2 regions of the Micromonospora sp. NPDC000316 genome follow, and region 2 is predicted to be linked to the other one. Evidence: predicted binding sites of a transcription regulator. Region 2 holds the regulator's gene; the other holds the start of a gene.
What was found. Region 2 encodes HspR, which represses chaperone genes until heat shock. Its sites were predicted from a motif close to TTGAGTNNNNNNNACTCAA; they were not measured.
Positions count from the first base shown of each region.

Region 1: lon (endopeptidase La) is a predicted target of HspR. The motif match lies at 11,386-11,404, and genes of this name have one in related genera.

Region 1 is NZ_JBIAZG010000013.1:28,465-42,782, forward strand. Features, by position in the region: gene ACFY2Q_RS22435 (isocitrate lyase/phosphoenolpyruvate mutase family protein) at 1-522, opposite strand, end outside; gene ACFY2Q_RS22440 (cytochrome P450) at 519-1,553, opposite strand; gene ACFY2Q_RS22445 (ArsR/SmtB family transcription factor) at 1,722-2,465, opposite strand; gene ACFY2Q_RS22450 (hypothetical protein) at 2,734-3,396, shown strand; gene ACFY2Q_RS22455 (hypothetical protein) at 3,435-3,587, opposite strand; gene ACFY2Q_RS22460 (DNA-binding response regulator) at 3,724-4,329, opposite strand; gene ACFY2Q_RS22465 (sensor histidine kinase) at 4,326-5,480, opposite strand; gene ACFY2Q_RS22470 (hypothetical protein) at 5,613-6,581, shown strand; gene ACFY2Q_RS22475 (DEAD/DEAH box helicase) at 6,712-8,445, shown strand; gene ACFY2Q_RS22480 (DoxX family protein) at 8,494-8,898, opposite strand; gene lon (endopeptidase La) at 9,032-11,362, opposite strand; gene ACFY2Q_RS22490 (hypothetical protein) at 11,497-11,673, opposite strand; gene ACFY2Q_RS22495 (hypothetical protein) at 11,698-11,787, shown strand; gene ACFY2Q_RS22500 (Lsr2 family protein) at 11,943-12,290, shown strand; gene ACFY2Q_RS22505 (hypothetical protein) at 12,410-13,708, opposite strand; gene ACFY2Q_RS22510 (hypothetical protein) at 14,000-14,318, opposite strand, start outside.
Region 2 is NZ_JBIAZG010000001.1:555,864-570,181, forward strand. Features, by position in the region: gene ACFY2Q_RS02615 (DUF4247 domain-containing protein) at 1-62, opposite strand, end outside; gene ACFY2Q_RS02620 (DUF2617 family protein) at 59-571, opposite strand; gene ACFY2Q_RS02625 (DUF4178 domain-containing protein) at 573-1,196, opposite strand; gene clpB (ATP-dependent chaperone ClpB) at 1,371-3,962, opposite strand; gene ACFY2Q_RS02635 (cation:proton antiporter regulatory subunit) at 4,129-4,629, shown strand; gene ACFY2Q_RS02640 (cation:proton antiporter) at 4,635-5,840, shown strand; gene ACFY2Q_RS02645 (hypothetical protein) at 6,006-6,437, shown strand; gene ACFY2Q_RS02650 (hypothetical protein) at 6,559-6,780, opposite strand; gene ACFY2Q_RS02655 (heat shock protein transcriptional repressor HspR) at 6,918-7,358, opposite strand; gene dnaJ (molecular chaperone DnaJ) at 7,389-8,576, opposite strand; gene grpE (nucleotide exchange factor GrpE) at 8,662-9,414, opposite strand; gene dnaK (molecular chaperone DnaK) at 9,462-11,339, opposite strand; gene ACFY2Q_RS02675 (ABC transporter) at 11,561-13,402, shown strand; gene ACFY2Q_RS02680 (GTPase) at 13,399-14,318, shown strand, end outside.

The DNA of each region.
Region 1 (14,318 bases), on a different contig from region 2:
GGCGCGGGCGCGGGTCAGAGTTTGCGCCAACGGGTCGTCCACCCCGAGCCACCAGGTGTCGGTGCGGGCGTTGACGAACAGGTCCGGCACCGCCGCCTTCACCGCCGCGACCTTTTCGGCGATGCACTCCGGCTCGGCAAGGGTGCCGTCGGCCCGCCCGTCCTCCAGGTTGATCCCGACCACGCCCAGCCCGGCCAACTCGGCCACGTAGCCGGCGACCGCCGCCGGGTCGTCACTGAAGCCGGCTTCGATGTCGACGCTGAGCAGCACCGGCAGGGTGGCGAGGCGGCGGGCCAGGGCGAGCGTCTCCGCGCCTGTGGAGCCGGTGCCGTCGGGTCGACCGGCGGCCGCCGCGACCCCGAGGCTTGTGGTGCCGATCGCCGGATGGCCGCGCGCCGCGAGGGCCGCCGCCGACGCGTGGTCCCAGGCGTTGGGCAGCAGCAGCGGCCGGCCGGCGCGGCCGGCGTCGTGCAGGGCGCGGAACGCCGCACACAGTTCAGCGTGGGCAGAGTTGCCGGTCATCGGACGGTCACCTCCAGGGACGTAGGCACGCGCAGGGTGGGATGCGGCTCGTGCCGCAGCACCGCATCGGTACGCCGGGACCGCTCCCGCAGCACGTCGAACACCCCGGCGGCGAGGGCGAGGGCGTGCCGGTCACCCGGGCAGCCGCGCTCCCCCGCGCCGAAGGTCAGCATCCGGGCTCCGGTTCGGCCCGGCCGGAACGCCTCCGGGTCGGTGAACTCCCGCGGGTCGCGGTTGGCAGCGTCGAAGCGCAGCAGCACCTGGCTGCCCGGCGGAAGATGCCGACCACCCAGGCGTACACCGGCGATCGTCACCCGGCGGGTGGCCCGCACCGGCGGGTCGAGCCGGAGCACCTCGGACAGCATCTCGGCGGTGTCCGCCGCCAGGGGCGGCCGGGGGGCGTCCGGTGCCAGCAGGTGGTGGGCGGCGGCGCCGATCAGACCGGCGGTCGCGTCGCACGCCTGGACGAGCAGGCCGATCAGGTTCGCCCGCACCTGCGGCGGGCCGGCCGGTGCCAGCGTCAGCAACGCCGCCACCGCCCGGTCGGCCCGCTCGACAAGCGCCGGGTCGACCCCCGGATGGTACGCGGCGGCGACGACCTCGACCGCCGACGCGGCGGCGACCGGATCGGCGTAGTCGAGCCGCCGCGCCAGCACCCGCAGCGGCACCGCCCTGGCCAGGTCACGCATCACGTCGAGGCGGTCACCTGCGGCGTCCAGGACACCTGTGGTGAGGCGGCCCGCCTCGTGTCGCAGCTCGTCCGGATCCAGGGCGGCCAACGCGTCCACTCCGATCGCCCGACGCCCGGCGTGCCGCTGCGGCGGGCTGAACCGGCTGACCTCGGAGCGCAGCCAGGCGAGAGTTCCCGCCGGACCACTGTCGACGGCCGGCACCTGAAAGGCCGGATCGGTGAGCGCCATCCGGACATCGGCATGGCGGGTCACCCACCAGCCACGACCAGGCTCGAACGAGGGTGGGCCACATGCCGGCGTTGCGGCGGCGGGCGCGATGACGGGCCAGGTGTCGGTCACCGCCCGACCGTAGGTCCCGAACCCTTCGCCCCCGACCGAACAGTCTCGCCCGCGCCCGCATGATCGTGCGCGATCCAGGATCCGGTGCCCTCAACCGCCCGGGATACCACTCCTCCTGGATCGTGTGCCCGCCTTCGCGCGGCCGGACGGCCGCGTGACGCGAACGGGTCAGGCCCGGCCGCTTGCCGGTGGTGGAGGGGTGGCGGGGACGAGGGCTTCCTCGCTGACACCAAGGGTTTCGGCCAGGGCGGTGCGGCCGACCGACGTCAACCGGACCGCGCGGCCGGCGCCGGGGGTGGTCCAGCCCAGTTCAGCGAAGCGGAGGCGGAGTGCCGCGCCGAGAGCCCCGGCCAGGTGAGGGCGGCGTTCGGTCCAGTCCAGGCAGTCGCGGACCACGGGACGCCGCGCGGCGCGCAGCACCTCCACCGGTACGCCCAACCCGGCGACCCACGCCCACCCGTCGGGCGTCAGCGCCAGCCCGCTGGCGCGGTCCAGTCGCCCGCCGGCCAGCAGCGCGTCGTACATGAGCACGCCCAACCGGCCGGCCAGGTGGTCGTAGCAGGTTCGGGCGTACGCCATCGCCGTTGCGGCGGTGGCCGCGCGCAGCGACGTGGCCGGACGGGGTTCGGCGGGCACGTGGCCGGCCAGAGCCTCGATCAGCTGGGCCACCGACGGGCCGGCGAGCCGCAGGTACCGGTGTCGGCCCTGCCGCTCTTCGACGAGCAGCCCACCTCGGACGAGCCGGGTGAGGTGCTCGCTTGCCGTCGACGGGGCGACGCCGGCCCGGCGGGCCAACTCGCCGGCGGTCCAGGCGCGGCCGTCGAGCAGGGCGACGCAGATGTCGGCACGGGTGCCGTCGGCCAGCAGCGCGGCGAGCTCGGCCATCGTCTGTCCCTCGGTGCCACCGCTCATGACCCCATCATCGCTTCAACCCGTGTCGCGTCGGTAAGGCGGATCCCGGCTCGGGCACGCGCACTCTACGGTTCTACCGCTGAGGTGACGGAGTGCCCCTGATTCATCCAGGGCACTCCATTTAGCATGATCTACGCGACAGGGCCGGTCCACAATTGTCGGATCACGTGCCGTGCTTGCGGGCCGTCGTACTCTGAAGGGGCCGCGACGCCATTGTGGCAAGTCGAGGCCCCCAGCGCTCGCACTGCGGGCGGATTGAAGTAGCCGCATGATCTGGACAAGGCTCAGAGGCAATCAGACCCCGCACCGGCTCCGCGCCGTCAGCGACCTGCAGTTTCCTGCCAGCGGTCGACAGCGTCTAGGCAACCGGTACCCCCATCTCGGCGACGACGACATCCGTCTGGTCGAAACCGCGACCCGACAGTGGTTCCGGCTCGTCGTCCGCCATTCCAGTGCGAAGCTGACAATGCCGTCGGTGGCCGTTGACGAACTGTGGCAGGAAATGACCTTGCAGGCGCGGGACTACGCCGCCTTCTGCGAGGCCGCATTCGGAGGCCCGCTGCACCGCGCGCCTCGTTCGGCGACGAATGTCGGCGCGGTCGATCGCGTTCCTCTACTCCTGGCCACTCTGAGTTACGCCCGTCGGGACGAGGGCTGTGGACCCACCGACCTACCCCTGCTGTTCCGGGTGGACCAGGAACTCCGCATCCCGCACGGCAACCGCTACCTGGCCGACTGCGGCGGACGCGGCGAGTGCTTCCCGGGCTCCGATCTGGTCTGCCTGCAACACCTCGGAGGGCCGGGCAAGCGGCCCAAGGCACCCGGCATTCGTGGTGACCTGCCCTTCAACGACGGCCACCACGGCTATGCCGGCGGCGCAGGCGGCGTGGGTGGCAGCGAGTTGTACGGCGACGGCGACGGCAGCAACTGAGACATCTCTCCGAACGGACGGCTGTGGAGGGATCAGCCCTACTGATCGGTCAACGCGGTCACCGACCGATCCGTGCCGTCGTAGCTGCGGGCCGCGACGACGGAGCCCGTCGGCCGCTGCCCACCGGCGACCGCGCGGGCCAGCCGCAGGTCCGCGTCGCGAAACCGCAGGGCCAGGCTCAGGTGCGACACCCACGCTCCGGGCCCGCGCCAGGGGCGGTGTCCGCCCCTGGCACCCCACCGGATCGATCATGAGGTTGGCGGCGGGAAAAGCCGGCTGGGACGCCGTCAACCTCATGATCGACAGGGCAGACGGCCGGGTACGGGGTTAGAGCCAGCCGTTGTCGCGGACGGTGCGGAGCGCTTCGGCGCGGTTGGTGGCGCCGAGCTTCTGTACGGCGGCGGAGAGGTGGTTGCGTACGGTGCCGGTGGACAGGTGCACCCGACGGGCGATCACCGCGACCGGAGCGCCGAACTCGGCCAGCCGCAGTGTCTCCAGCTCGCGGGGTGTCAACGGGCAGGTGGGAAGGGTCAGCGCGTCGGCGGCCAGCGACGGGTCGACGTACCGGCCGCCGGCGTGCACCCGGCGGATCACGTCGGCGAGCGCGCTGCCGGGGGCGCCCTTGGGCAGGAACCCCCGGGCGCCCGCGGTCAACGCCTGCCGCAGGTGACCCGGACGGCCGTGCCCGGTGAGGACGACCACAGCGCAGTCGGGGCGGGCGCGGGTCAGCTCGGCGGCGACAGCGATGCCATCCAGGCCGGGCATCTCCAGGTCCACGACTGCCACGTCGGGGCGGTGCGCGAGTGCCGCGGTGACCGCCGTCGGGCCGTCGGCGGCGTGTCCCACCACCTCGATGTCCGGCTCCAGAGCGAGCAGGGCGCCGACGGCGACCCGGATCAGGTCCTCGTCGTCGGCGAGCAGGACGCGGATCACGAGGTCACCGGCACGGCGGCCTCGATGGTGAACAGCGCGTCGTCCCGGCGTACCCGCAGTTCGCCGCCGACGGCGGTGAGCCGGTCACCCAGCCCGCGCAGCCCGTGGCTGTACCCGTCGGGCCCTCGGTCGTCGGCGCCGTCGTTCGCCACAGTCATCCTGACCACGTCGTCCTCCCGTTGGAACTGGATCCGGCACCAGTCGGCGCGGCTGTGTCGCAGCACGTTCGTCCCCGCCTCCCGCAGCACGGCCGCCAGCTCGGTGGCAGCGCCCTGAGGCAGGTCGGCCGGTGGTGGGACGACAGTGCAGCGCACACCGCAGGAGCGCAGGACGCCCACCACGGCCTCCAACTGCTCGCCGAGGTCGACGGCCCGGTAGCCGTGCACTGTCTCCCGCACCTCGGCCAGGGCGGACGCGGCGAGCCGCTGCACCTCGGTGGCCTCCCGGCCGGCCCGCTCCGGGTCCACAGCGGCCAGCCGCGCGGCGAGTTCGGCCTTCAACGCGATCACCGTGAGGCTGTGCCCGAGGACGTCGTGCACGTCGCGGGCGAAGCGGAGCCGCTCCTCGGCGGCGGCAAGTCGGGCCTGGGCGGCCTGCCCCTGTCGGGCGTCCACGAGCAGATCCCAGAACCAGACCTGGAATCCGTTGACGGCGGCGACGCCGACACCGACTCCGCCGGTCACGGCGAGGTGACGCGCGACGGAACCTCCCGTCCACGCGGCGACAGCCACCGTCACCAGCAGGACGCCGGCCGCCATCACCAGTGCCGCCCGCAGTCGGAGCAGCAGCGGTGCCATGCCGATAAGTGCCGCGCCCAACCAGGCCCAGGTCGGCCAGGCGCCTGCCGCCACCGGCCCCACGAGCGGGACGGTAAGGACCGCCGCCCCGACCAGGCTCAGCTGGGCACGGCGACGCCACAGTGGGTCGAGCCAGGGCGTCACTGCCGCGTACAGCACCGCGGTCTGGGCGATCATGAAGGCGAGGATGCCGGCCGCGCCGAGCGCCACCCGGCGTGGGTCAGGCTCGCGGGTCAGACCGACAGCCGGCAGCAGGACACTCGCCCAGACACCGGTGGCCAGTGACAGCAGTGTCGCCTGCCGGGCCCGGTGCAGCCGGCGGTCCGCCCGGGGGATCACCGCCTCGATCGCCACGCACCGATCCTAGGACCGGCCCGCGCCCGGTCCACCCCTGCGAGATGTCACTGTTCAGCCGTGCGGTCCGCACGGTTTTCCGGTGACGGACGCGCCTGCCCACCGCGCGGCGGCGCCGGCACTGTGAACGTCATGGGACAGACCGAGACACACGCCGACACCCTCGTCGCACCGCCGACCGAACCCCAACCGCCTACGACACCGCCGAACCACACGCCACCGAACCACGCGCCGCTGGACAACCCACCGTCGGACAACGCACCTCCGGACGACGGACCGCTGGACTGCGGCCCACCGACCGGCGGCATCCGGCGCCTGCTGTGGCACCTCGGTGAGATGGCGATCGCCATGATCGCCGGGATGCTGCTGCTCGGCCCGGTGTGGGACACGGCCGGCACGCTGCTCGGCATCACGGGGACGCTGGGCCGTCCGGAGGTGGGCGCGTTGGTGATGGCCACCAACATGACAATCGGTATGAGCGTCTGGATGCGGTACCGGGCGCACGGATGGGACGCGGTCGGCGAGATGGCCGCCGCGATGTACGTCCCGTTCGTCCTGCTGTTCGCGCCGATGTGGGCCGGTCTGCTGGACGCCGACGCGATGCTGCTCGGCGGCCACCTGCTGATGATGCCGGCGATGGTGCTGGTGGCGGTGCGGCACCGGCACGCGACACCTGTGGCGGTACGCCGGCACCCGGTCGTCGTGGCGCTCGCCCGCCGCTGGCCGACCGGGTTGGCCCTGCTGATGACCGTGGACATGTGGGTCGACCCGGATCTGCTCAGCCCGTGGACGATGCTGGTGCTGCCCGGGGCGTACCTGCTGATCGGTGTGGCACGGCGGACCTTGCGCGGGCCCGGGGTGCTCGCCACGCAGCTCCTCGGCCTGGCCGGTTGGGTCGGCCTGGCGCTTGTCGCGGTGGCGGCCGGTGGGCGGACCGCCGGTTGGCTTGTGGCCTTCGGTTGGTTGGCGCACGCCGGCTGGGATCTTGCGCACCACCGCACCGGGCGGGTGGTGCCACGCGCCTTCTCGGAGTGGTGCGGGGTGCTGGACGCGGCCATCGCCGCCACGATGATCTTCGCGCTCCTGAGCATCGGCGGCTGATCCGGCCGCCCGCCGACACGGGGCGGCGGGCGGCCCCGGCGTCGGTCCTCGGCGGTGTCGCACGCCAACGGGCGCTGATGTTGTGCCGGGCGGCGCAGCGGGCGCGGCGGCTTGATGAAAAGCTTGACGCATGAGTTCCGCACCTGCACAGCACGACGCCCCGACCGACAACGCTCCCGACGGCACCGACGAGGCGAACGCCTTCACGGAGCTGGGGCTGCGCTCCGAGCTGCTGGGCGCGTTGGCCGCCCTCGGCTACGAGGAGCCGACTCCCATCCAGCGGGAGGCCATCCCGCCGCTGCTGGAAGGTCGGGACCTGCTGGGGCAGGCAGCGACCGGCACCGGCAAGACGGCCGCGTTCGCGCTGCCGCTGCTGAACCTCATGACGCCACACCGCCAGGGCGGCGACCCGGTGGCGCTGGTGCTGGTGCCGACGCGGGAGCTGGCGGTGCAGGTGTCCGAGGCGTTCCACCGCTACGGCAAGGACCTGGGCGCGCGGGTGCTGCCGATCTACGGTGGGCAGCCGATCGGGCGGCAGTTGCGGGCGCTGGACAGCGGGGTGGACGTGGTGGTGGCCACCCCCGGGCGGGCACTTGACCACATCGCCCGGGGCACCCTGCGCCTCGGCGGCTTGGCCACCGTGGTGCTCGACGAGGCCGACGAGATGCTCGACATGGGCTTCGCCGAGGACATCGAGGCGATCCTGGAGCACGCGCCGGCGCAGCGCCAGACCGTGCTCTTCTCGGCCACCATGCCGTCGCGCATCGACGGGATGGCCCGCCAGCACCTGCGCGAGCCGGTCCGCATCGAGATCGGCCGGGAGCAGCAGGTCGCGGGTGAGGCTCCCCGGGTACGGCAGAGCGCGTACATCGTGACGCGGGCGCACAAGCCGGCCGCGCTGGGTCGGGTGCTGGACGTGGAGTCGCCGACCGCCGCGATCGTGTTCTGCCGCAGCCGGGAAGAGGTGGACCGGCTGACCGAGACGATGAACGGCCGGGGCTACCGCTCCGAGGCGCTGCACGGCGGGATGAGCCAGGAGCAGCGGGACCGAGTGATGGGCCGGTTGCGGGCGGGCACCGCCGACCTGCTGGTGGCCACCGACGTGGCGGCCCGCGGGCTGGACGTCGAGCAGCTCACCCACGTGGTCAACTACGACGTGCCGTCGGCGCCGGAGTCGTACGTGCACCGGATCGGCCGGGTGGGTCGGGCCGGGCGCGAGGGCGTGGCGATCACCCTCGCCGAGCCGCGCGAGCACCGGATGCTCAAGACGATCGAGCGGGTGACCGGCCAGCGGATCACCATCGACAAGATCCCCACCGTGGCGGACATGCGGACCCGCCGCTTGGAGCTGACGCAGGCGGCGCTGCGGGAGAGCCTGCTGGAGGACGACCTCGACCCGTACCGGGTGATCGTCGAGACGCTCACCGACGAGTTCGACCTGATGGAGGTCGCCCTCGCCGCGGTGAAGCTCGCGCACGAGGTGACCTCGCCGGGCTCCGACGACGAGGTGGAGATCCCGCAGGTGCCGGTGCGCGGGCCGCGCGAGGGTCGACCGGAGAGCGGCGGCCGGGGCGGCGATCGGCGTGGCGGCGGCCGGCCGCGCTCGGGCGGCGGCAACACCGTCCAGGTCTTCGTCGGTCTGGGCCGGCGTGCCGGGGTACGCCCGCAGGATCTGGTCGGCGCGATCACCGGGGAGACCGGGATCCGCGGCCGGGACATCGGCTCGATCGAGATCGCCGACCGGTTCTCGCTCGTGGAGGTGCCGCAGTCGGTGGCCGACGACGTGATCTCCGGGCTGCGCTCCAGCACGATCAAGGGCCGCAAGGCCACCGTGCGTCGCGACCGCGGGGGCGACGAGCGCTGAGCACCCCGTCGGCGACCGCCGGGGTACGGCGGTCGCCGACGGCGCGGGTCAGAAGGAGTACGGGCCGAAGCGGCCCCAGGCCACCACTGCGGCGAGGACCAGCAGCACCGCGCAGGTGATCGCGCCCTGGATCTCCGTGCGGCGCCCCTGCGGCGTGTCCTGCTTCTTCATGTCGCGCAGGTGCACCAGGATGCCGCCGATCATGACGATGACCAGCCCGAGGGCCGCCAGCGGGGTGAGCACTGTGGCGATGCCGGTGGCGGCGGGCAGCACGAGCCCGAGGGCGGCCAGCACCTCGACGGCACCGAGCGCCTTGACCTGGGTCGGCGGGACCGGGTCCACCCACCGCATCATCTCGCGCAACTTGTCCTTGGGCTGGGTCAGCTTGGCGAAGCCGGCGCCGGCGAAGACGACGGCAAGCAGGATCTGGATGACCCAGAGCACGATGTTCACGGGGGTTCCTCCAGGGGGCACCGCCTCGCGGCGGAGAGATGGTTGAGGGTTCAAGCGAGACAGTAGACCTCTGCCCGCGTACTCAAAGGACCCCCGCCGTCGCGGAGACGGCGGGGGTCCTTTCGTCGGAGCGTCAGGCGGCGGCGAGCGCCGGACCGTCCAGCGCCGCGACGTCGGCCGGGCGCAGCGCCAGGGCGAGCACGTCGGCCACGTCGGCCAGGGTGTGCACGGTAAGCGCCTCCCGCACCTCGGTCGGCAGGTCGTCCAGGTCCGGCTCGTTGCGGGCCGGGATGATGACCTCGGTGAGGCCGGCCCGGTGCGCGGCGAGCAGCTTCTGCTTCACCCCGCCGATCGGCAGCACCCGACCGGAGAGTGTCACCTCACCGGTCATGCCGAACTCGGGGCGGACCGGGCGGCCGGTGACGAGTGACGCCAGGGCCGTCACCATTGTGATGCCGGCGCTCGGGCCGTCCTTGGGCACCGCGCCCGCCGGGAAGTGGACGTGGATCCGGCGTCCGGCCAGTACGTTCGGGTCGATGCCGAACCGCCGCCCGTTCGAGCGCAGGTACGACAGGGCGATGTGCGCCGACTCCTTCATCACGTCACCGAGCTGACCGGTAAGGGTCAGACCCGGCTCGCCCTCCATGCTTGTCGCCTCGATGAACAGCACGTCCCCGCCGGCGCCGGTGACGGCGAGGCCGGTGGCCACGCCGGGCACCGCGGTGCGCTCGGCCGACTCCGGGGTGAACTTCGGCCGCCCCAGGTAGGTGGCGAGGTTGTCGGTGTCGACGCGTACCGGCGTCGGGTCGGTCGCCAGCGCCACCGCCACCTTGCGCAGGATCTTGGCCAGGCCACGTTCGAGCTGCCGGACGCCGGCCTCCCGGGTGTACTCCCCCGCGACCAGCGCCAACGCCTCGTCGGCGATCTCCACCTCGTCGGCGGTCAGCCCGGCCCGCTCCCGCTGCCGGGGCAGCAGGTGGTCCCGGGCGATGGCGACCTTCTCGTCCTCGGTGTAGCCGTCGAGCATGACCAGTTCCATCCGGTCCAGCAGCGGGCCGGGGATGGACTCCACCACGTTCGCGGTGGCCAGGAACAGCACGTCGGACAGGTCGAGGTCGACCTCCAGGTAGTGGTCCCGGAAGGTGTGGTTCTGCGCCGGGTCGAGCACCTCCAGCAGGGCGGCGGCGGGGTCACCGGCGTAGCCGGCGGCCAGCTTGTCCACCTCGTCGAGGAGCACGACCGGGTTCATCGAGCCGGCCTCGCGTAGCGCACGGACGATCCGGCCGGGCAGCGCACCGACGTACGTGCGCCGGTGGCCGCGGATCTCGGCCTCGTCGCGCACACCGCCGAGAGACACACGGACGAAGTTGCGCCCGAGCGCCCGCGCCACCGACTCGCCGAGGCTGGTCTTGCCGACCCCGGGAGGGCCTGCGAGGGCGAGCACCGCGCCGGAGCCGCGACCGCCGACCACGCCGAGGTTGCGCTCGGCCCGCCTGTTGCGCACGGCCAGGTATTCCAGGATGCGGTCCTTCACGTCGGCCAGGCCGGCGTGGTCGTCGTCGAGCACCGCACGGGCCGCGGCCAGGTCGGTGTTGTCCTGGGTACGCGTGCCCCACGGCATCTCCAGCACGGTGTCCAGCCAGGTGCGGATCCAACCCGCCTCCGGGGAGGCGTCGCTGGCCCGCTCCAGCTTGCCGACCTCGCGCAGGGCCGCCTCGCGGACCTTGTCCGGCAGCTCGGCGGACTCGACCCGGGACCGGTAGTCGGCCGAGCCGTCCGGCTCGTCCTCACCCAGCTCCTTGCGGATCGCGGCGAGCTGCTGGCGCAGCAGGAACTCCCGCTGGGACTTCTCCAGCCCCTCGCGGACGTCACTGTTGATCTGCTCGGTGACCTCCTGCTCGGCCAGGTAGTCCTTCACCCAGCCGACAAGCAGCTCCAGCCGGGCGGTGACGTCCGGCGCGGTGAGCAGCTCGGTCTTCTGGTCCAGCGTCAGCCAGGGCGCGTAGCCCGCCGAGTCGGCCAGTTCGGAGAGGTCCGTCATGCGTTCCACCGCGTCGATGACCTGCCAGGCGCCCCGCTGCTGGAGCACGGAGGTCACCAGGGCCCGGTACTCGCGGGCGAGTTCCCGGGCGCGGCCGGCGGGTGCGGGTTCGTCGAGTTCGGTCGCCTCGACCCAGAGAGCGGCACCGGGGCCTGGCACACCGGAGCCGATGCGTGCCCGGGACAGGCCACGGATGACGGCGGCCGGCTCGCCCTCGGGCAGTCGGCCGACCTTCTCGATGGTGGCGACCACGCCGACCGGGCCGTACTCGCCGTCGATACGCGGCACGGCCAGCAGCTTGCGGTCGCCTGTCGCCCGTGCCGCGTCGATGGCGGCCTGGGTGGTCGGGTCGAGGGTCACCGGGATGACCATGCCGGGCAGCAGAACGGCGTCGGTCAGGGGAAGTACCGGAAGAGTTGCCATCGAACACCTGCTATCGCGTTGGGTTGAGCGTGTACCACTCAAGTAACAAAGCGTTCCCCTTGTTCCGCCCTGTGACCCAGACCACTGCCAACACCCGCCGGACCGACGTCAGGTGAGCTTGCTCTTGACCCTGTTCACCACCCCTTGCCCTCCGACGTGGGCCCGGACGCCCACCGCCCCTGTGCGGCGTCGGTACCCGCGGAGAAGCCCAGGTAGGTGTAGCTGAACTCGTCGGAGAACTCGCCCGAATCCGCGAACGCCCCGGGCACCGGCATGTCCTCCACACCGTCGACGTCGCCGACGAACTGCACGTGTCGGAGCTGGCGGTGAAAAGGATGACCGCCGCGCTGCTGCGTAAGCTGCGGGTTTCCAACCGGGCGGAGGCCGCCGCCGTCGCCGGGCAGGCTGGCCTGCTCACCGAATGACATTGCGCCAGCGCCGCCGATTCAGCACCTGATCCCGGATTTGCTGGCACTCAATCGCGACGCGCCGAAATGAATGGCACGCATATTGTTGCGGTTTCCCCGGGTAGTAGGTCAGACTTTGGACACATCCCGCCACACACAGGGAGTAATTGGCAATGGCGAGAAAAGTAATCACGGTGCTGACGGACGACCTCGACGGCGGGAAGGCCGACCGCACTGTCGAGTTCAGTCTCGACGGCGTGGCCTACACCATCGACGTCTCGGACGAGAATGCCGGCGTCCTGCGCAAGGCACTGGATCCGTACATCAATGCCGGTCGGCGCATCGGTCGCGGTCCGGCGGAGAGCACGCGGACCGTCCGACGCCCGGGTCGCCCCAGCGGCGCGGGAATGGATCGGGAGCAGAACCGCGCCATCCGGGAATGGGCGGTCAAGAACGGCTACAAGATTTCCGAACGGGGTCGGATCCCGGTCGAGGTCGTCGAGGCGTACAAGAACCGCTGATCGGGCGACACATCGACGGGGTCCCGCCGGTAACGGCGCGACCCCGTCAGTTTGTCTGCGGCCGGCCACCCGAGGCTGCTCGCCCCGGGTGGCCGGCCGCATACCTGTCGACTCAGAAATCAGTTGACCTCGATACGCACCGCGTCGAACGCCGGTGTCTGGTTGGCCCGCTCCATCATCGGCAGACGGTGTGAACCGTCACCGGCCCAGACCGCGCACTGCGCCGTACCCGACTCCGGCAGACCCGGGATCTGGATGGTCACCTCGTCCGGCTGAGCACCGCCGCGACCGTCCTCGGTGGCGACGAAGAACGCCGGCACCTCCTGCGGCTCCGGCGGCGCGGTCAGGCTGTCCAGCATCCGGCAGGCGGTGTGGAAGTGGCCCCGGACCAGGCCCTGGGCGTTGAGCAGCGAACTCTCCACGTAGTACCCGCCCTGGCCAGCCGCGAGGAAGCGATCCCGGACCAGGTTGCGGGTGCTGACCCGCAGGGTGAAGGACTGGTCGCGGGCGACCTGCTGGGGGAACTGGGTGATCAGCAGCGACGGGTTGTTGGCGGCGGCGCCGACCTCACCGAACGCGGTGCTCACGCAGCGGTTGCCGTTCTGGAAACCGTCGTGCGGCTGTAACTGACTCTCGTCACAGTTGTTGGCGAGCACGCCGAGACCGGCGCCCGGAGCGTTGCCGCCGCCGTTGTTTCCACCGCCGCCGTTGTTGCCACCACCGTTGTTGCCGCCGCCGGTGTTCCCACCGCCGCCGTTGTTGCCACCACCGGTGTTCCCACCGCCACCGTTGTTGCCGCCGCCGTTGTTGCCGGTCGGCTGCACCTGGCACTCGGCGAGCTGCGCCAGACCCTGCGGGCGAGGCCCGACCCGATCAATGGCGAGCGTGATCCGATCCAGCACCGCCTTCCGCTTGGCCGCCAACGGCTGCAGGATCGCGTTGCGGATGAACCCGTCGCCCTTGTTGCCCTCGGCGGCCAGACGGCGATCGGCATCGGCGATCTGGGTCTGCAACTGCGCCAGGTTTCTGTCGACCTCGGCCCGCGCCCGGTCCGGCACCTGCGGCAGCTTGGCCGCCACATCCGGACAGGCGATGGCAGAGCCGGTGCCGACAGTGCCGTCCTTGCCGTCCTCGCACTCCGCGACCGTCTGCTGCCCGTCACCCCAGTGATTGCGTACCCATCGACCGTTCTGCCAGGTCCGGCTGGTCGAGGAACCACTCGGCGCGGTCGATCCCGGGCTCGGCTCCACGCATTGCCCCGCGGCCGGCCGGGGCTTGTTCGTCCGCCGGTCCTGGGCCGACGAAATCTGGGTGACGGCGACTACTCCGCCGAAGACCACGAGCGTGCCGACAACAGCCAGCAGACGCTTGCTCCGCGCGATGCCGGATGACCGGCGCGCCCGAGTGGACCTGCGCATCGAATTGCTCTCCTTCTCGATCCGGTAGTGGATTCCTGCCCTCGGCGGACCGACGGATGTCAGATGGCACGCCACGGCGGCGACCACCGCGACCTACCCGGTAATGTGTCGACGGCCGACGATGCCCTTTCCGCACCGTCTCCCGCGTCCCGTCAACGCGGATGGGAGATCCTGTTCATTCGCGCAGGAGTACGGGACCGCGCTCGGGAAGGTTCAACAGGCGCACAGAAAATTGGCCCCTACCCGACCCGGATCGGGTGCGGGGCAGGGGCCAACGCGGAAAGTGTTCGGTCAGTCGACGCAGAGGTGATCGAAGGCGAAACCGCCCACCAGTTCGTGACGCCGGCGGCTCAACGCGACGATCTCCGCGGTGAGATCGGCCCGCGCCAACAGTGCCGGGCCGTCGGCGTCCAGTGCGCGCAGCCGCGCACCGACGGCGACCGCCGCGAGATCCTCGGCCAGGCGGGCCGCGTCGACGCCACAGGAGAACCGCTGCTCGGTCACCGAGACCCGCTCCACCAGACACGCGTCCGGGCGGACCTGCACCCAACTCCACCCCTGCGCCGGGCCGTCCACCCAGCGCACGTGCAACGCGCGCACGGTCGGGTCG
Region 2 (14,318 bases):
GCGACAATCGCCCCGATGACCGCAGTGGCCACCCCCACCACGATCCAGCGTCGGTACGTCATCGCAGTGCCACCACCGTCTCGGTCAGGACCAGCTCGTTGGTCTGGGGGTACGCGTGCCAGGTGCGCCAGCCGACCGACCCGTCCGGCGGGTCGGCGCGTACGGCAAGCGCGGTGACCGCGTCCGGGTCGCCGGGAAAGACCCCGACCAGGGCGTACGGGTCGGCGGCCAGGTCGGCGCGGAGCGCGGCGATGCGAGTGTGCAGTTCACCGTCGGCGGGACGCAGGACTGTGGCGGTGAACCGGTAGCCGCCCGCCTCGTCGTGCAGGGTGCCGGGCAGATGCGGTGGCCGACCGGGCAGGCAGGCGACCGTCTCGGTGAGCCCGCCCCCACCCGCGGAGGTGGTCAGCACGACCTGGTGGGACGCCCCGAGCAGGCGCAGCCGCAGCCGGACGTCGCCGGGCAGTGTGAGGTCACGGACGTGCAGGGCGGGACGCTCCGGGCCACCGAGCGCCAGGCTCAGATCAGCGGCGCAGGTGTCGACGTACGGGGTGTCGAGGCTGACCAGCACGTCAGCTGGCTCCCGGTCCGGCCTGCGGGTACACCATCACGTCGGCGCGGTGCAGCTGCTCGCCCCGGGCAACCTCCCAGCCGGCCTGCCCGTACGCCTCGAAGGAGAGCCGCTCACCGCTCGCGGTCCGGTAGTCGTGGTAGCGGACGGTGCCGTTCGGGTCGAGGCCGGTGCTGCCGGTGGCCGTGTAGCGGGCCTGGCCGGATTCCTCAGCGGCGTAGCGGCGGCCGGCGAAGTCGAGGGTGGACGCGCCCGGGGTGATCGTCGCGGCCGGCTCGGCCGTCCAGAGCACCAGCTCCAGGTCCGGGTCCTCCTCCACGGAGAGCCATCGCTTGTCACCGTCGACGGTGTCCAGCAGGTGCTCGGCCCAACTCCAGCTGCCCTCGGCGAAATGCACCGAGCCGCGGACCGCGTACGACACCCTGCGGATCTCGACGATGTCGCCGGGCTTGAGCCGGCGCGGGTCGCCGCGCAGCGCGTCGGAGTCCGTGTCGCGGAACGGGTCCACGGGTGCCGACGGCGGGGCCGGCTTACGGCTCTTACGCAACGCGATCACCGCCACCACGATCCCGGCGACTCCGACCAGACAGCCCAGCGTCGTCACGACGTACGCCACGGAACTCACCCCGACCACCTCCCCAAGTGCGTCGGCGGAGACGGTAACAACCCCGCGCACGCGGGGAAACACATGCACTCTGCGGCGATCATCCGACTACCGAGTGTTCCGACGGTTTCGCCGACTCGAAAGCATGCGGGCCGACCCCGCCGGTGAGGCGGGGTCGGCCCGGGGCACGACGGATCAACCGGCGGTGACCGTCAACCCTTCCTTGGTGTCGGCCAGGTCGACCTTTACCGTGTCGCCGTCGCGGATCGTGCCGGAGAGCAGAGCCTTGGCGAGCTTGTCTCCGATCGCGGTCTGGACCAGGCGGCGCAGGGGACGGGCACCGTAGATCGGGTCGTAGCCGTGCTCGGCGAGCCACTGACGGGCGGGCTCGGTGATGTCCAGCGCCAGTCGGCGGTCGCCGAGACGCTTGCGCATCCGGCCGAGCTGGATGTCCACGATGGAACGCAGATCGTCCCCGCGCAGCGCGGCGAAGACCACTATGTCGTCGAGACGGTTGAGGAACTCCGGCTTGAAGTGCGAGCGGACCACCGCGAGGACGCCCTCGCGACGCTCCTCCTCGGCAAGCATCAGGTCGCTGATCACCGACGACCCGAGGTTGGAGGTGAGGATCAGGATCGCGTTGCGGAAGTCCACAGTCCGGCCCTGACCGTCGGTGAGTCGACCGTCGTCGAGCACCTGGAGCAGCACGTCGAAGACGTCCGGGTGGGCCTTCTCCACCTCGTCCAGCAGGATCACCGAGTACGGCCGGCGGCGCACCGCCTCGGTGAGCTGACCACCCTCCTCGTAGCCGACGTAGCCGGGCGGGGCACCGACCAGGCGGGCCACGGAGTGCTTCTCGCCGTACTCGCTCATGTCGATGCGGACCATCGCCCGCTCGTCGTCGAAGAGGAACTCGGCGAGCGCCTTTGCCAACTCGGTCTTGCCGACGCCGGTCGGCCCGAGGAAGAGGAAGCTTCCGGTCGGGCGGTCCGGGTCGGCGACTCCGGCCCGTGCGCGGCGTACGGCGTCGGAGACCGCACCGACGGCCTCGGCCTGGCCGACCACCCGGCTGCCCAGCGACTCCTCCATCCGCAGCAGCTTGGCGGTCTCGCCCTCCAGCAGCCGGCCGGCGGGGATGCCCGTCCAGGAGGCGACCACGGCGGCGATGTCGTCCGCGCCGACCTCCTCCTTGAGCATCGCGCCGTCGGCCTGGAGCTGGGCCAACTCCTCCTCGGCCTGCTTCAGCTCGACCTTGAGGGCGGGGATCCGGCCGTAGCGCAACTCGGCGGCGCGTTCCAGCTCGCCGTCGCGTTCGGCACGCTCGGCCTCACCGCCCAGGCGCTCCAGCTCCTCCTTGGCCGTGGAGAGCTTGGTGATGTGGCTCTTCTCGGTCTGCCAGCGCTCGGAGAGCACTGTGAGCTGCTCACGCTTGTCGGCCAACTCCTGACGCAGCCGCGCCAGCCGCTCGGCGGAGGCGGCGTCCGGCTCCTTGGCCAGCGCCATCTCCTCGATCTCCAGCCGGCGGACGGCCCGCTCGATCTCGTCCACCTCGACCGGCCGGGAGTCGATCTCCATGCGGAGCCGGGACGCGGACTCGTCGACCAGGTCGATCGCCTTGTCCGGCAGGAACCGGTCGGTGATGTAGCGGTCGGACAGCGACGCGGCGGCGACAAGCGCGGCGTCGGTGATCCGGACGCCGTGGTGCACCTCGTAGCGCTCCTTCAGCCCGCGCAGGATGCCGATGGTGTCCTCGATTGTCGGCTCGCCGACCACCACCGGCTGGAAGCGGCGCTCCAACGCCGGGTCCTTCTCGATGTGCTCGCGGTATTCGTCGAGCGTCGTCGCGCCGACCATCCGCAGCTCGCCGCGGGCAAGCATGGGCTTGAGCATGTTGCCGGCATCCATTGAGCCCTCGCCCTTGCCGGCGCCGACGACTGTGTGCAGCTCGTCGAGAAACGTGATGACCTGCCCGTTGGAGTTCTTGATCTCCTCCAGGACGGACTTGAGTCGCTCCTCGAACTGGCCGCGGTACTGGGCACCGGCGACCATCGCGCCGAGGTCCAGCGAGACAAGCTTCTTGTCGCGCAGCGACTCGGGGACGTCGCCGGCCACGATCCGCTGGGCCAGGCCCTCGACGATCGCGGTCTTGCCGACACCGGGCTCGCCGATCAACACCGGGTTGTTCTTGGTACGCCGGGAGAGCACCTGGATGACCCGGCGGATCTCCGAGTCGCGGCCGATCACTGGGTCGATCTTGCCGTCGCGGGCGCTGGCGGTCAGGTCGACGCCGTACTTCGCGAGGGCCTGGTAGGTCTGCTCCGGGTCGGCAGTGGTGACCCGCCGGTCTCCGCCCCGAACGGTCGGGAAGGCTGCGACAAGCGTCTCCTCGGTCACGCCCGCCGACTTCAACGCGCTCGCCACCGACCCACCGACCCGGGCGAGGCCGGCGAGCAGGTGCTCGGTCGAGGTGTATTCGTCGCCAAGCGGGCGGGCGATCTGCTCGGCGGCGCCGATGGCGTTGACGAACTCCCGAGCCAAGGTCGGCTCGGCGATGCTGGAGCCGCGAGCGGCCGGCAGGCCGTCGACGGCTCGTTGAGCGGCCCGGCGCAGCTCGGCGGGGTCGGCCCCGACGGCGCGCAGCAGGCCGGTGGCGGTCGAGCCGTCGGTGTCCAGCAGGGACAGCAGCAGGTGCCAGGGCTCGACTGTGGCGTGGCCGTGCTGGTTTGCCAGCGCGACGGCGCCGGTGATGGCTTCGCGGCTCTTGGTGGTGAGGCGTTCGGTGTTCATGGGCTCCCCCGGATCGGCGTTGTCCATTGGGTTGGACACAACCAGAGTTGAGCGTATTCCACTCAACCTTAGCGCTGTGGCACCCATCACTCATCGCAGGTCGCCGACAGCCAGCCCACGACCAGTCCAAATCTGCCGGACTCTCAGGAAGCTGTAACCTTGGCCGGTGCGAGTACGTGTCGAGCAGACCGCCCTTCCCGGCATCGGCGTACGTCATGATCTGGTGACGGAGTCTGGACGCCGCCTGGGTGTCGTTTCCCACCGAAACGGCCGTCGTGATCTTGTCTTCTACGACCCAGATGATCCCGACTCCTGTCAGGCGGACATCCCACTCACCGATGACGAGGCAGAGGCACTTGCCGACATCCTCGGCGCGTCGCTGATGCTCGGTCAGCTCTCCGGGCTGCGCGAGCAGGCCGCCGGCCTGCTCACCGAGCAGATCGCGATCCCGGCCGCGTCGGGGTACGTCAACCGGATGCTCGGCGACACGAAGGCGCGTACCCGCACCAGCGCCTCCATCGTGGCGGTGCTGCGCGACGGCGAAGTCATCGTCTCGCCGCTTCCCACCTTCCGCTTCGCAGCCGGTGACGTGGTGGTCGTCGTCGGGACCCGCAAGGGGCTCGACGGCGTGTCCGCCATCCTCGCCGACAGTGACCCGGACGGCTGAGGCGGATGCACGATTCCACAACTCTTCTCGTCGAAGTCGGCGCGCTACTCCTCCTCCTCGGGCTCCTCGGACGACTCAGTCGCAGGGTGGGCCTGTCACCCATCCCGCTCTACCTGCTCGCCGGCCTCGCCTTCGGCCACGGCGGGCTGCTCCCGCTCGACGCCAGCGAGGAGTTCTTCGCGGTCGGCGCCGAGATCGGCGTCATCCTGCTGCTGGTCATGCTCGGCTTGGAATACTCGGCAAACGAACTCGTCGGCAACCTCCGCTCGGCTGCTCCGGCCGGCCTGATCGACGGGGTGCTCAACGCGCTGCCCGGCGCGGCTTTCGCCCTGCTGCTCGGCTGGGACTGGGTGGCCGCGCTGGTGCTCGGCGGCATCACCTGGGTCTCCTCCTCCGGCGTGATCGCCAAGGTCCTCGGCGACCTGGGCCGGCTCGGCAACCGGGAAACCCCCGTGATCCTCTCGGTCCTGGTCATCGAAGACCTGGCGATGGCGCTCTACCTGCCGCTCGTCACCGCCGTACTTGCCGGCACCGGCCTGATCGGCGGCGGCATCGCCCTCACCGTCGCGGTGGGCACCGTCCTGCTGGTGCTTGTGGTCGCCATCCGGTACGGCCACCTGATCTCCGCCGCGCTGTCGGCGAGGGACCCGGAGGCGCTGCTGCTCGGCGTACTCGGGCTGACTCTGCTGATCGCTGGCGTCGCGGCGAAGCTCCAGGTGTCGGCGGCGGTCGGCGCGTTCCTTGTCGGCATCGCGCTCTCCGGGCCGGTGGCGCACCACGCCACCGAGCTGCTCTCTCCGCTGCGAGACCTGTTCGCCGCGGTGTTCTTCGTCTTCTTCGGCCTGGTCACCGACCCACGGGACATCCCGCCGGTGCTGCTGCCGGCGCTCGCGTTGGCCGTGATCACCATGGCGACGAAGACGCTCACCGGCTATCTCGCGGCCCGCCGGGTCGGCATCGCCGAACCCGGTCGCTGGCGAGCCGGCCTGGCACTCGTACCCCGTGGGGAGTTCTCCATAGTCATCGCCGGGCTCGCGGTGGCAGCCGGCAGCGTCGAGCCACGGCTTGCCGCACTGGCCACGGCGTACGTCCTGATCACCGTCGTGACCGGGCCGATGCTGGCGCGGCTGCCCGACTTCCTGTGGTTCAAGCGGTGGCTGCGCAAACGCGCGCTGATCCAGCGGAGCGCACCGATCCCCATCCACGACTGACGCCCGGCAGGGAGATCATCCTTTCGGTCCGGGCCGGCCAACGGTTGCCGAATTGCGCCCTGCGGCACTACCGCAGCAACCGGCCGGCAGGTTACCGTTTCGCCCCAGCAGCCACGGTCCGCGATTGGCCAGTGCCAACCGTGGGCGAGAGCGGGAGGTTGGCCGGTGAGCGTGCAGGAGTCGACGTTCCACGGCTTTGCCAACCCCGTCGATCCGACTCCGGCGGAGTTGCGAGCTTGGGCGTTTCAGCCCGATTCGGTGCCGCTGGCCTCCATGCCGCCCGACTGGGATCTCCTCGTCTCCGGTGACCGGCTGGTGCTGACGCTCTTCGACCTGGCGATGGACCCGACCTGCCCGGCGCGACGCTTCGCGCTGCACTGCCTCTACATCTACGCCGCCGACGGCATCCGGACGAACTTCCGCGCCCACCCCAAGCGGCGCTTCCGCAAGCTGGTCGAGCAGGCCGAGCGTGACGGCGACGAGCTGATGAGGATCTGGGCGCACAACGGCAGGGTGCTGCTCGCCCGACCGGATCTCTTCGTCTACCGGGACTGGTGCGAGGGCGGCCTGGTCCGCGAAAACCGCCGCCTCGGCTGACACGCCCTCCGCAGACCTGCCGGCGGGCCGGAGATCCCGACCGGGACAGACGGCCGACGAAGCGTGGACGGCGAACGGGCCGGGACCCCCCGTGGGTCCCGGCCCGCACGTCGGTTACCGGTCAGTCCTGCTTCCGCTCGGGCGCGGCCCGGCCCTGTTCGGCGTTGCGGTCGCCGTGGTCGCCCTGGTCGCCGGAGTCGCCGTGGTCGGCGAACCGCCCCTCGACGACCCGGTCCCGGAAACTGCCCTCGGTCACCTTGTCGAACTTCTCGCGCACGGTGTCGGCAAGGTGTTCCAGCCGCTCCTCCGTCTGCTGCGCCACCTTCTTCGCCGGCTCCGACATCGCTCCCCCTCGCCATCGCGCCGATAGGCCCGAATTGAGGCGGTAGGACCCGTATTGACAGGCTAACGGAACGGCCCGGCCCCCGCCGGAAAACCGACGCGGGCCGGGCCGCGGAACGACGTACTGTGAGCTGCGAATCAGCGGTCCGGCGTACGGCGGGGACGCCACACCACAAGCGCTGTGGACGTGCGGTTGGTCGGCACCAGGTCCCGACCCGGGAAGCGGGCCAGCGACTCCAGCTCGGCCACCCGGCGGTACGCGGCGTCCAGCTCCGCCTCCAGCCGGGCAACGCGCTGCTGCGCCTGCTCCAGCAGTTGCTCCAGCCCGATGATCCGCTTGACCCCGGCCAGGTTGATCCCGTCGTCCTGACTGAGCCGCTGCACCTCACGCAGCAGCACCACGTCACGAACGCTGTACCGGCGTCCGCCGCCAGCGGCCCGGCCCGGCTGCACCAGCCCCAGCCGGTCGTACTGGCGCAGGGTCTGCGGATGCATCCCCGCCATCCGTGCCGCGACCGAGATCATGAGCACCTTGGCCTCGTAGGCCGGATCACCCGAACCGAGGAATTCGCCCGACATCCCGCTCACCTCCGCGTCCATCCCACCGGACTAACTGACCCGACGCACCCGGGCGTCGAGATGTTCCCGCGCCGCCGACGGACTCTGCTCGGCGAACGCCTCAAGTGCCGTCCGCGCCTCGTCCGACAGCCGGGCCGGCACCACCACCTCCAGCGTGACAAGCAGGTCGCCGGCCTGCCCGTCACGGCGGACCACACCCTTGCCCCGGGCCCGCAGCACCCGCCCGCTCGGCGTGCCCGGCGGCACCCGCAGGGTCACCGCGCCGTCGAGCGTGGGCACCCGCAGGTCCGTGCCGAGCACGGCCTCCGCGAAGGTGACCGGCACTGTCAACGTCAGGTCGTCTCCGGTACGCCCGAACAGGTCGTCCGGCCGAACCTTGACGTGCACGAACAGGTCACCCGCCGGGCCGCCGCGCTCGCCCGGCTCACCGCGCCCGGCCAGCCGGATGCGCTGGCCGTCGGCCACTCCCGCCGGGAAGCGCACGTTAAGCGTGCGGGTCTTGGTGACGCCGCCGCTGCCGTGGCACTCCGGGCACTTCTCCTCCACGACCGTGCCGACACCCTGACAGTTGCGGCACGGCTCGGAGAAGCTGAACGACCCCTGGTCGCGGGTGGTCACGCCTGCGCCGTGGCACACCGGGCAGGTACGCGGCTGGGTGCCGGGCTTGGCGCCGTTGCCGTGGCAGGTGTCGCAGACACCCGGGGCGCGCAGCGTCAGGGGCAGGGTCACCCCGCGGACCGCGTCGTCGAAGTCGAGAGCCACCTCGGTCTCCACGTCCCGACCACGGGCCGGACCACGCGGAGCGGCCTGCCCGCCGGCCTGCCCCCCGGAGAAGATCGAACTGAACAGGTCCTGGAAGCCGGCGCCGCCGAAGCGACGGTCGCCGCCACCGCCCGCGCCGCCGTTGAACAGGTCGGAGACGTCGAACGGCATGCCGCCCGGCTGCCCGGGACCGCGGGCGTTGCGCCGGAAGGCGCCCGAGCCGAACAGGGAGCGCATCTCGTCGTACTCCCGGCGGCGGCCGGCGTCCGACAACACGTTGTACGCCTCGGACACGGCCTTGAACCGCTCCTCGGCCTTCGGGTCGCCCGGATTGTGATCCGGATGCGATTCCCGGGCCAGCTTGCGGTACGCCTTCTTGATGCCATCCGCGGAGGCGGCCTTGTCCACGCCGAGCACGGCGTAGAAGTCCTTCTCGATCCAGTCCTTCGAACTCACCGGTTCACCCCCTTCCGACCGTCGTGGCCCGGCCGTCCCGCCCTCCGCCGTGCGGGGGACGGGACGGCCCGGTCACCGTCTCGCACTATTCCGGGTCCGCGACCGCTACCAGCGCGGGGCGCAGCAGCCGCTCACCGAGCTGGTAGCCGCGCCGCATGACCTGCACGCATGTCGGTTCGCTGACCTCGTCGGAGGTCTGGTGCGCGACGGCCTCGTGTCGGGTCGGGTCGAACGGGTCACCCTGTTCGCCGAAGGCGGCCAGGCCGAACTTCCCAAGCGCGGTGGTGAGCTGGTCTGCCACCGAGCCGAACGGTCCGACCAGGTCGCCGTGTTCCCGGGCCCGGTCCAGGTCGTCCAGGATCGGCAGCAGCGCGGCAAGCACCGAGCCGGTCGCCTGCTCCTGCACCAGGCTGCGGTCCCGGTCCACCCGCTTGCGGTAGTTGGCGTACTCCGCCGACACCCGCTGCACGTCCCTGGTGCGCTCGTCCAGCTCGGCCCGGAGCGCCTCCAACTCGGCGCCGAGTGACGTCCCGCCGCCGTCGACCGGCTGCGCCGGGGCGTCCACCACCGGCGGACCGGACGGCGTCGACCCGTCGACCGCTGTCGCCTCGACCTCGATCTCGTCGACCACGACCTCGGCGTCCTCGACGAGGCCCTCGGCCGAGACGTCGCTCCCCGCGTCGGCGGCGGTGCCCTCCGGCTCCGTCGTGTCGGTGAGCTTGCGGTTGTTGCGGATGACCACCCGCTCCCCGTCCCCGGTGGCTGGCTCCGTGGGCGCGGAGCCACCCGGCGTCGACCCGGTGTCGTCCGGGTCGACGGCTCGTGGCTTCTGCGTCATGCGGCTACCTCATCCCTTCGCCGTGGATACGTGTCGGAGGCCGACGGTCACTTCTTGCCGTCCTCGTCCACGATCTCCGCGTCGACCACGTCGTCGGGGCCACCGGCGGCACCGGCCTGCGGGCCGGTCGCACCGGCCGCGCCGGCCGCACCCGGGCCAGCCTCGCCACCCGGCTGCTGTCCCTGCTCGGCCTGAGCCGCGTAGAGCAGCGAACCGGCCTGCTGGGAAACCTGCGCCAGCCGCTCGTGCGCCGACTTGATCTTCTCGATGTCCTGGCCGCCGAGGGCGCCACGCAGCTCACCGAGCGCCTCGTTGAGCTGCTCGCGGTTCTCGCTGGGCAGCTTGTCGCCGCTCTCGGCGAGGAACTTCTCGGTCTGCCACTGGAGCGCCTCGGCCACGTTGCGGGTCTCGGCGTCGTCGCGGCGGCGCTTGTCCTCCTCCGCGTGCTCCTCGGCGTCCCGGCGCATCCGCTCGATGTCGTCCTTCGGCAGCGAGGAGCCGCCGGTGATCGTCATCTTCTGTTCCTTGCCGGTGCCCAGGTCCTTGGCGTGCACGTTGACGATGCCGTTGGCGTCGATGTCGAAGGCGACCTCGATCTGCGGCACACCGCGCGGCGCCGGCGGCAGGCCGGTCAGCTCGAAGGTGCCGAGCTTCTTGTTGTACGACGCGATCTCCCGCTCACCCTGGAACACCTGGATGAGCACGGACGGCTGGTTGTCGTCGGCAGTGGTGAAGACCTCGGAGCGCTTGGTCGGGATGGTGGTGTTGCGCTCGATCAGCTTGGTGAAGATGCCGCCCTTGGTCTCGATGCCCAGGCTCAGCGGGGTCACGTCGAGCAGCAGGACGTCCTTGACCTCGCCCTTGAGCACGCCAGCCTGGAGGGCGGCGCCGACGGCGACGACCTCGTCCGGGTTGACGCCCTTGTTCGGGTCGCGACCGGTGAGCTGCTTGACCAGGTCGGTGACGGCCGGCATCCGGGTGGAGCCGCCGACCAGGATCACGTGCTCGACGTCGGAGACCTTGATCCCGGCGTCCTTCACGGCCTGCTCGAACGGGCCCTTGCAGCGGTCCAGCAGGTCCTGCGTCATCCGCTGGAACTCGGCGCGGCTGAGCGTCACGTCGAGGTGCAGCGGGCCGGCCGCGCCGGCGGTGATGTACGGCAGGTTGATGTTCGTGGTGGTGGCGGCGGACAGCTCGATCTTGGCCTTCTCGGCGGCCTCACGGAGCCGCTGGAGCGCCATCTTGTCCTGACCCAGGTCGATGCCGTGCTCGCCACGGAAGGTCTTGACCAGGTGGTCGATGATCCGCTGGTCCCAGTCGTCGCCACCGAGCTGGTTGTCACCGCTCGTGGACTTGACCTCGACAACGCCCTCGGCCAGCTCGAGCAGCGACACGTCGAAGGTGCCGCCGCCGAGGTCGAAGACCAGGACGGTCTGCTCCTTGGAGCCCTTGTCCAGCCCGTACGCCAGGGCGGCCGCGGTCGGCTCGTTGACGATCCGCAGCACGTTGAAGCCGGCGATCTCACCGGCCTCCTTGGTCGACTGGCGCTGGCCGTCGTTGAAGTAGGCAGGGACGGTGATCACCGCGTCGGTGATCTGCTCGCCCAGGTACGCCTCGGCGTCCCGCTTGAGCTTCATCAGCGTCCGGGCCGAGATCTCCTGCGGGGTGTACTTCTTGCCGTCGATGTCGACGGACCAGTTGGTGCCGATCTCCCGCTTGACCGAGCGGATCGTCCGGTCCGGGTTGGTCACCGCCTGGCGCTTGGCGACCTCACCGACGAGCACCTCGCCGTTACGGGCGAACGCGACGATCGACGGGGTCGTCCGCGAGCCCTCAGCGTTGGCGATGACGGTGGGCTCACCGCCCTCGAGAACGCTGACGCAGGAGTTCGTCGTGCCGAGGTCGATACCGACCGCACGTGCCATCTTCGCTTCCTCGCTTCGTAAGGTTGTGCAGGTGACGGGTGTTGCCCGCGACCGCTTGGCGGGCACCGCCCCACAGCGGGCCCCACCACAAGTTGAGTGGACTTGACTCAATAGTGCCACGCGACGGCCAATCGTCAAGTCGACTTGAGTCGACCCGACGCAACCCAGACGTTATTACCGTCCGGTTGTCTTCCCTTGCATCGGTCGGGCACGCTTTAGCGGTGACGACGCACGGCGATTCCGCCACCCGTTCCGGCGCGCCCGCCGTCGCAGCCCGCACCGGCCCGCCGGACGCCGCGGAGGAGCAGCCCGCCACCACTGGGGACGACAGCCTCCCCGGCGCGCTGTCGAGCCTCCGGGCCGCGATCGGCGCCGCCCGCTATCCCCTCGCGCTGCCCTCCGCCAGCTCTGCCCGGCACGCCGCCACCGCCCTCACCGACCAGCTCGACGACTATCTGCTGCCCCGGCTCGCCCGGCTGGACGCGCCTCTGCTCGTGGTGGTCGGCGGCTCCACCGGCGCGGGCAAGTCGACACTTGTCAACAGCCTGGTCAAGGCCCGGGTCAGCGCCGCCGGTGTGCTCCGTCCCACAACCCGTTCCCCGGTGCTGGTCTGCAACCCGGCTGACGCGGCCTGGTTCCGGCAGGGTGACCTGCTGCCCGGGCTGACCCGCACCACCGAGCCCAGCGATGATCCCCGTGCCCTGCACCTGGTCACCGCCCCGGCTCTGCCCCCTGGTCTGGCCTTCCTCGACGCACCCGACATCGACTCGGTCGTCGACGCCAACAGGGCGCTCGCGAGCCAACTGCTCGCCGCCGCCGACCTCTGGCTCTTCGTCACCACCGCGGCCCGGTACGCCGACGCGGTCCCCTGGGAGCTGCTGCGCAGCGCACGGGCCCGGGGCGCGGTGATCGCCATGGTGCTGGACCGGGTGCCCGTCGAGGCCAGCGACGAGATCGCCGCGCACCTGACCGAGATGCTCGCCGCACAGGACCTGAGCCGGGCGCCCCTCTTCGTGCTTCCGGAGACCTGGGTCGACGGTCAGGGGCTGCTGCCCGAGGGCGTCACCGCGCCGCTGGCCGACTGGTTCGCCCGGCTGGCCGCCGACGCCGACGCCCGCGCCGCAGTGGTCCGGCAGACCCTTGACGGCGCGCTCGCCGCCCTGCGTCCCGCCGTCGAGGAGCTTGCCGACGCCGCCGACGAGCAGGTCAGCGCGGCCGACGGGCTGGACGAACGCGTCCGAGGCGCCTACCGGGGCGCCGAGCGGACCGTCGAGCAGGGTCTACAGGACGGCCGGCTGCTCCGCGGTGAGGTGCTCGCCCGCTGGCAGGAGTTCGTCGGCACCGGCGAGTTCTTCCGCACCCTGGAAGCACGGATCGGCCGACTGCGGGACCGGTTGGTGGCCGCCGTCACCGGCCGGCCAGCGCCCGCCGCCGAGCTGCGCAACGCCATCGAGTCGCAGCTCGTCACACTGCTGCGCGGTGTGGCGTCCGAGGCCGCCGAGGCCGCGTACACCGGGTGGAAGGCGCATCCGGCGGGCGTCGACCTGCTGGAGCCGGGGCTCGCCCATCCGAGCGCCGACCTGCCCGAGCGCGCCGAGCGGATGGTCCGGGACTGGCAGCGCGGCGTGCTGGAACTCGTCCGGGTCGAGGGCGGCGACAAGCGGTTCGTGGCCCGCACCGCCGCGTACGCGGTAAACGCCACAGGGCTGGCCGTGATGATCGCCGTGTTCGCCTCCACCGCGTTCATTCCCACCGGGTTGGAGTTGGCCACCGGGGCCGGCACGACCGTCGCCGCCCAGGCCGTACTCCAGGCGATCTTCGGTGACCAGGCGGTGCGTACCCTCGCCGCCAAGGCCCGCGCCGACCTGCTGGCCCGGGTGCGGACGCTGCTGGAGACGGAGGCCGACCGCTTCCTGACCCGCACCGCCGAGGCGCGGCCCGCCGAAGCGGCCGGCGACGAGCTGCGCCGCGCCGCAGGCCAGGTCGAACTGGCCCGGCACCGCAGCGGCCTGGCCACCGGCGGCGACCTGCCGCCGGCCGGCGACGAGGAGGAGTCCCGGTGACAAACATCGCCGGCCGGGTACGCGAGGCGTTCCGGGGCGACCAGGGGATCGACCCGGACGCGCTTATCGCCCGCCTCGACGGGGTACGCCGGTTCCTGACCGCCGTCGACGGGCTGCTCCCCGACGCCGACCTGGTGTCCGCGCACACCCTCGTCGAGCGTGCCGGCACCCGGCTCGCGTTGTCCCGTGACCACACGGTGGTCGCGCTCGCCGGGGCCACCGGCAGCGGCAAGTCCAGCCTCTTCAACGCCCTGGCCCAGCTGGAACTCTCACCGGTCGGGGTCCGCCGGCCGACCACCGGCGTCACCCACGCCTGCGTGTGGGGGCCGTTGGAGGGTGCCAACCGGCTGCTCGACTGGATCGGCGTGCTGCCCCGGCACCGCTTCGTTCGCGAGAGCGCGCTCGACGGCAACGACGAGACGGCACTGCACGGGCTGATCCTGCTCGACCTGCCCGACTTCGACTCGGTGCAGCGGTCCCACCGGCTGGAGGTGGACCGGCTGCTCGGCCTTGTCGACCAGGTGGTCTGGGTGGTCGACCCGCAGAAGTACGCCGACCGGGTGATCCACGACAGCTACCTGCGCGAGTTCCACAGGCACCGCGACGTCACCCTCGTCGTGCTCAACCAGGCCGACCGGTTGCCCTCGGCCGAGCTGCCCCGGGTCCTGGACGACCTGCGCCGGCTGCTCGACTCCGACGGGCTGACCGGCGTGCCACTGCTGGCCACCACCGCCATCGACCCGGCCGGGATGGTCGGGCTGCGCGCCGCCCTGGAACGGACGGTCGCCGAGCGGCAGGCCGCCCTGCGCCGGCTGGCCGGCGACGTCGACTCGGTCGTCGCCGGGCTGGAGCAACTGGTGGGCTCGCACCAACCGGCCGCCGGGCCGGACGACGCGGCCGTCGCCGGGCTGAACCG